DNA from 3 places in the Cellulomonas sp. ATA003 genome. Region 3 is predicted to be linked to each of the others. Evidence: predicted binding sites of a transcription regulator. Region 3 holds the regulator's gene; each other region holds the start of a gene.
What was found. The regulator HrcA, encoded in region 3, represses chaperone genes, less so after heat shock. The targets are predictions, from matches to a motif close to TTNGCACTCGNNNNNNNCGAGTGCNAA.
Positions count from the first base shown of each region.

Region 1: the regulator HrcA is predicted to act here: its motif matches at 819-845, upstream of REH70_RS18790 (Hsp20/alpha crystallin family protein).
Region 2: the regulator HrcA is predicted to act here: its motif matches at 1,220-1,246, upstream of groL (chaperonin GroEL).

Region 1 covers NZ_CP133990.1:3,806,226-3,808,487, reverse strand. Annotated here, with positions in the region: gene REH70_RS18800 (putative sulfate exporter family transporter) at 1-116, shown strand, start outside; partial or broken gene REH70_RS18795 ((deoxy)nucleoside triphosphate pyrophosphohydrolase) at 228-730, shown strand; gene REH70_RS18790 (Hsp20/alpha crystallin family protein) at 937-1,416, shown strand; partial or broken gene metE (5-methyltetrahydropteroyltriglutamate--homocysteine S-methyltransferase) at 1,543-2,262, opposite strand, start outside.
Region 2 covers NZ_CP133990.1:3,398,628-3,400,889, forward strand. Annotated here, with positions in the region: gene groL (chaperonin GroEL) at 1-1,102, opposite strand, end outside; gene REH70_RS16835 (glycoside hydrolase family 15) at 1,417-2,262, shown strand, end outside.
Region 3 covers NZ_CP133990.1:2,478,988-2,481,249, forward strand. Annotated here, with positions in the region: partial or broken gene dnaJ (molecular chaperone DnaJ) at 1-701, opposite strand, end outside; gene hrcA (heat-inducible transcriptional repressor HrcA) at 826-1,845, opposite strand; gene REH70_RS12360 (EAL domain-containing protein) at 2,023-2,262, opposite strand, start outside.

The DNA.
Region 1 (2,262 bases), 1.3 Mb from region 3:
TGCTCGCCGCGGCCATGGTCGGGCTCGGCGCGCAGGTGCACCTGCGACGCCTGCTGCGGACCGGGGTCGCGCCCTGGGGCTCGGGGCCGTGTCGACCGTCACCGCACTCGGCGTGAGCCTCGGCGGACTCGTCCTCGTCACCTAGCGGTCACGGCGTCGTCGCGCGTCACGCGGCCGTCATCCGGGCGTCACGTCACCAGGTCGTCCGGTGAGGAAGACTGCGCGACATGACCCACCCCACCGGCGCGCCGCCCGTCCTGGTCGTGGCCGGCGCGATCCTCGACGACCTCGCGTCCCCCCGACGGCTGCTCAGCGCGCGCCGCGCCCAGCCGGTCAGCCTGGCCGGCCGATGGGAGTTCCCCGGCGGGAAGGTGGAGCCGGGCGAGGACCCGGTGGTGGCGCTGCACCGGGAGCTGCACGAGGAGCTCGGCGTCGTGGTCCGGCTCGGGGCCGAGGTCGTCGCACCGTCACCCGGGGGTGGCGCCTGTCGGAGAAGTACGTCATGCGGCTGTGGACGGCTCAGGTAGCCGCGGGCGACCCCCAGCCCCTCGTCGAGCACGACGAGCTGCGCTGGCTGGACATCGGTGCCTGGCTGTCGGTGCCGTGGCTGGACGCCGACGTGCCGATCGTGCGTGCCCTGGACCAGCAGCTCCGTGACCGGGTCGTCGACCCGAGGACCGACGCGAGGGCCGACCCCAGGACCGACGCCCGGACCGACGCTCCGTACTGATCCCCCGCTGATCTCCGCCGCCCATCCCCGCCACCCATCCCCGCCACCCATCCTCGCCGCTGATCGCTCACGGCGAACGTCGTCACGGTTGGCACTCTCGGGTGCCGAGTGCTAAAAATCTCGTAGCCACCCGGGACGGCGAGGCGCCGGACCGGGAGCACCGGGCCCCGGAGGCCGGGGCCTCTTGTGACGAGGAGGTGAGGGGTGTGGCTACTCGATTCGACCCGTTCCAGGAGATGGACCGCCTGATGGGCCAGGTCTTCGGGTCCGCCCGCGCAGCCGGCACCATGCCGCTGGACCTGTTCCGCTCCGGGGACCACTACGTCCTCAACGTGGACCTGCCGGGCGCCGACCCGGGCACCATCGACGTGAACATCGAGGACCGCACGCTGACGATCCGCGCCGAGCGCACCGCCCGGACCGATGCGGACGCGCAGTGGCTCGTGAACGAGCGGCCGAGCGGCACCTACGCCCGTCAGCTGACGGTGGGCCGTGGCCTCGCGCTCGACAGGATGGGCGCGACCTACGCCGACGGCGTGCTGACGCTGACGATCCCGGTGGCCGAGGAGTCCAAGCCGCGCCGGGTCCAGGTGCAGCACCTGGGCGGCGCGGAGCAGTCCTCGATCGGTGGTGGCGAGGCGCAGCAGCAGATCGACGCGCCCGCGCCGGCCGAGCAGAGCAGCTGACGCCGACCCGGTGACGGCCGCGGGGCCACCCGCGGCCGTCCCCCGGCCTGTACGGTGCGGGCCACGCTCGCCGGCTGGAGGCGGACGTGACCCGGGCCCACCCGGGCAGGCCGCGATGTCGACAGGTCAGACCTGTGCGGCGAGCGCGGCCCGCACCGTACGGGCGGCGGCCACCATGTGCCGCAGCGCCGGCTCCACCTCGGGGTACCGGCGCGTCTTGAGACCGCAGTCCGGGTTGACCCACAGCAGCGCGGGGTCGACCGACCGCACCGCCGCGCGCAGGAGCGCGGCGATCTCGGCCTCGTCCGGCACGCGCGGGGAGTGGATGTCGTACACGCCCGGGCCCACGCCACGGGCGTAGCCCGCCGCCGCGAGGTCCCCGAGGACCTCCATGCGCGACCGCGCCGCCTCGATGCTCGTGACGTCCGCGTCCAGGGCGTCGATCGCGCCGATCACCTCACCGAACTCCGAGTAGCACAGGTGCGTGTGCACCTGGGTCGCGTCACGGGCCCCCGATGTCGCCAGCCGGAACGCCGCGACGGCCCAGTCGAGGTACGCCGGGCGGTCGACGGCCCGCAGCGGCAGCAGCTCGCGCAGCGCCGGCTCGTCCACCTGCACGACGGCGATCCCGGCCGCCTCGAGGTCGGTGATCTCCTCGCGCAGCGACAGCGCGACCTGCCGCGCCGTGTCCGCGAGCGGCTGGTCGTCGCGCACGAACGACCACGCGAGGATCGTCACCGGTCCGGTCAGCATGCCCTTCACCGGCCGGTCGGTGAGCGACGCGGTGTACGTGGACCACCCGACCGTGATCGGCTCCGGACGGGTGACGTCGCCCCACAGGATCGG
Region 2 (2,262 bases), 920 kb from region 3:
CGAGGCGCTCCTGGAGCTTCTCGCGGTCGTAGTCCGAGTCGGAGTTCTCGATCTCGGCGCGGATCTGCGTGACGCGACCGGCGATCTGGTCGGCGTCGCCGCCACCCTCGACCAGCGTGGTCTCGTCCTTGGTCACGACGACCTTGCGCGCCGTGCCGAGGACCTCGAGGCCGACCGTGTCGAGCTTGAGGCCGACGGTCTCGGAGACGACCTGGCCACCGGTGAGGATGGCCATGTCCTGCAGCATCGCCTTGCGGCGGTCACCGAAGCCGGGCGCCTTGACGGCGACCGAGCGGAAGGTGCCACGGATCTTGTTGACGACGAGCGTGGCCAGGGCCTCGCCCTCGACGTCCTCCGCGATGATGAGCAGCGGCTTGCCGGCCTGGATGACCTTCTCCAGCAGCGGCAGCAGGTCCTTGACCGTGGAGATCTTGGACTCGACGAGCAGCACGTAGGCGTCCTCGAGGACGGCCTCCTGGCGCTCGGGGTCGGTGACGAAGTAGCCGGCGAGGTAGCCCTTGTCGAAGCGCATGCCCTCGGTCAGCTCGAGCTCCAGGCCGAGAGCGTTGCTCTCCTCGACCGTGATGACGCCTTCCTTGCCGACCTTGTCCATCGCCTCGGCGATGAGGTTCCCGATCGCCGGGTCGCCGGCCGAGATCCCCGCGGTCGCGGCGATCTCCTCCTTGGTCTCGATGTCCTTGGAGGCCTTGAGCAGCTGCTCGGTGACGGCCTCGACGGCCTTCTCGATGCCGCGCTTGAGCGCGATCGGGTTCGCGCCGGCGGCCACGTTGCGCAGGCCCTCACGGACGAGCGCCTGGGCGAGCACGGTGGCGGTGGTGGTGCCGTCACCCGCGACGTCGTCGGTCTTCTTGGCGACCTCCTTGACGAGCTCGGCGCCGATCTTCTCGAGCGGCTCCTCGAGCTCGATCTCCTTGGCGATGCTCACACCATCGTTCGTGATGGTGGGCGCGCCCCACTTCTTCTCGAGCACGACATTGCGGCCCTTCGGGCCGAGCGTGACCTTGACGGCGTCGGCCAGGGCGTTCATGCCCCGCTCCATGCCGCGACGGGCGTCCTCGTCGAACGCGATGATCTTGGCCATCGGTGTGTGTCCTCAATCTGTGCTGCGGATGGGCCGGGCCGGCGCCCGCGACGGACGGTCCAGGCGTCACCGGTCATGTCCCGGCTCTGCCCGACCTCACCGGTCGGCCCTGCGGTTCTGTCACTCTCGTACCGAGAGTGCTAACCCCATTGTTGGCACTCTCACCCGGAGAGTGCAAGGCCGAGCATCCCGCGCCGGCGACGCGACCGCCGTCCTGGACGAGCGCGTTCGCGCGCGGCGTACCCGTCGGCCACCTCACCCGGGCGGCAGCATCCGCCCCTGCCGCGCGTCGGCGGTCGGTACCCTCGACGACTGTGACGGCACCCACCGGCGAGCGCACCCGCGGCGAGTCCCCCGCCGTCGCGTCCGGGGTCGCCCCGACGTCCGGGGTCGCCCCGGCGTCTGCCGACGCCGCGCCGTCCGCCGCAGCCGCATCGCCCGCACCTCACGCACCGGCGGCCGCCGCACCTCTCGCACCGCCCGCCACCGCACCTGACGCACCGGCGGCCACCGCACCTCTCGCGTCGGCCATCGCCGCACCGGGCCGTTCGCGGCGGTGGGCCCGCCGCTGCGGCACCGCCGCGGTCACGCTCGTCATGGCGGCCTCGCCGTTCCTGCTCACCGACCCGCGCTCGCCCTGGGCGAACGCCGACGACCCCGCGTTCATCCGCCTCTACTCGGACGGGCTCGCGGCTGCCGCACCGTCGACGCCGCCCACCCTCCTGCGCGCCGGTGAGCCCGCCGTGTACCTGGCCGGCTCCCGCGTGGTCGACCCCGGGCCGGACGCGTCCCGCGCCGAGACCACACGCGCCGACGCGCTCGCCGACGAGGCCCGGGCGTGGCTCGCCGCCGGCACCGTCCCCGGGGCGGGCGGGCCCTACGAGGACCTGGCGCAGGACGCCCTGCTCGACGTGCGCGCCCTCCTGCTCGACGACGGCGCCGCCGTCGCCGGCTGGTCACCGCGCTGGCGGTACGTGTGGCCGCGCGACTCCTCCTTCATCGCGCTCGCCCTCGCCCGGACCGGCCACGTGACCGAGGCGGTCGAGATCCTCGAGTTCCTCGATCGCGTGCAGCACCGCGACGGGTCCTTCGAGGCGCGCTACCTGCCGGACGGCTCCGGCCCGCCGGACGACCGCGGCCTCCAGACCGACGGGACCGGC
Region 3 (2,262 bases):
GGGCCGACCTCGCCCTGCGCGGTCATCTTGATGCGGGTCCCGGTGTCCACCCCGGCCGGCACGTCGACCGTGAGGGTGCGCCGCGAGCGGACGCGTCCCTCGCCCGAGCACTCGGGGCACGGGTCGGGGATGACCGTGCCGAAGCCGTGGCACGCGGGGCACGGCGAGGAGGTCATGACCTGGCCGAGGAACGAACGGGCCACCCGCTGGACGACCCCGCGTCCGCCGCACACGTCACAGGTGCGCGGCGAGGTGCCGGGGCGGCAGCACGAGCCCGAGCAGGTCCCGCACACGACCGCGGTGTCGACCTGCAGCTCGCGACGGGCGCCGAAGGTGGCCTCGGAGAGGTCGAGGTCCAGGCGCACCAGGGCGTCCTGCCCGCGGCGGGCGCGCGGCACGGGTCCGCGCTGCCCGGCGCCCTGGCCGGCGCCGAAGAACGTCTCGAAGATGTCCTGGAACCCGAACCCTCCGCCCATGCCGCCACCGGGCGACGACGGGTCGGCCCCGCGGTCGTACGCCTGCCGCTTCTCGGGGTTGGACAGCACCTCGTAGGCGCGCGAGACGTCCTTGAACCTGTCCTCGGCGCCCTCACCGGTGGCGACGTCGGGGTGCAGCTCGCGGGCGAGCTTGCGGTAGGCCTTCTTGATCTGGTCGGCGCTGGCGTCGCGGGTCACGCCGAGGATCTCGTAGTAGTCGCTCACTGGTCACTCTCTGGGCGGGGACGGTGGCCCGGACGCGTGCCGGGCGCTGTGCAGGTGCAGGTGCAGGTGCGGGTGCTGGTGCGAGGTGCGGGACGACCGCGGCGTGGTGGCCGGGCTGGGCCGGTCACCCGGCCAGGACCCGGGACAGGTAGCGGGCCACCGCACGCACGGAGGCCATGGTCGCGGGGTAGTCCATGCGGGTCGGGCCGATCGACCCGATCCTGGCCACCGCGTCACCGTCCCCGCCGTACCCCGTGGTCACGAAGCTCGTCTCGGCGAGGCCCTCGTGCTGCGTCTCGTGGCCGATCCGCACCGCGACGCTCGCCGAGTCCTCGGCCATCTCGGTGAGCAGCCGCAGCAGGACCACCTGCTCCTCGAGGGCCTCGAGAACCGGACCCAGGCTACGCGTGAAGTCGTTGGGGCCCCGCGCGAGGTTCGCGGTGCCGGCCAGCACGATGCGCTCCTCGCTCTCCTGGGCGAGCGTCTCCTCGACGATCTCGGTGACCGCGGTCACCAGCGGGCGGGCGTCGGGCTCGAACACCTCGGGCAGGTGGGCGAGCAGCGTGATGAGCTCGGCGAGCCGGTGCCCGACGGCGAGCGCGTTGAGCCGGGCGCGCAGCTCGCCGACGACGGCCTCGGACGGCGCGGTCGCGAGCTCGAGCGTGCGTTGCTCGACGCGACCGGTGTCCGTGATGATCACGACGAGCAGGCGTCGTTCCCCCACCGGCACGAGCTCGAGGTGGCGCATCGCGGAGCGACGCAGCGACGGGTACTGCACGACGGCGACCTGCTGCGTGAGCTGGGCGAGCACGCGCACGGATCGGTCGACGACGTCGTCGAGGTCGACGGCCTCGTCGATGAACGCCTGGATGGCCCGCTTCTCCGGACCGGACAGCGGCTTCACCGTGGACAGGCGGTCGACGAAGAGGCGGTAGCCCTTGTCGGTCGGCACCCGCCCCGCGGACGTGTGCGGCTGCGCGATGTACCCGCCCTCCTCGAGGGCGGCCATGTCGTTGCGGATGGTGGCCGGGGACACCCCGAGCGCGTGGCGCTCGACGAGCATGCGGGAACCCACGGGCTCGCGCGTCTGGACGTAGTCCTCGACGATCGCCCGCAGCACCTCCAGCCTGCGGTCCTCGCTCATCACACCTCCCGCCGATCCGGCCCGCCCGGGGACCGGGGTAGCACTCGCTGGTCGTGAGTGCCAATTCTACGTCGTCGGGCCGGGGGCGCCCGACGGGTGCCGACGCGCCGGCGCCCGTCGGCGCCGGTCGGCGCCCCGCGGTGGAGGTCGCGGGGCGCCGATGGAGGCTGGGACGGGTCAGCCGGCGGAGGTCATCGCGCCGCGCACCTGCGCGGCGAGCTCGGGGCTGACGTCGCCGATGCCGTGGTCCTGCCGTGCGTGCGTGGCGACGGCGGCGAGGATCTCCTCGGTGCTGCCGTGGAACGTCATCGCGCAGCCGGGCACGAGGTCGCCGCAGCGGAACTTCTTCATGGGGTTCTCCTGTCGTGGGTCTGCCGCCGGACGGGCGTCCGCGGGAGTCGTGGGGTCGGGTCGATG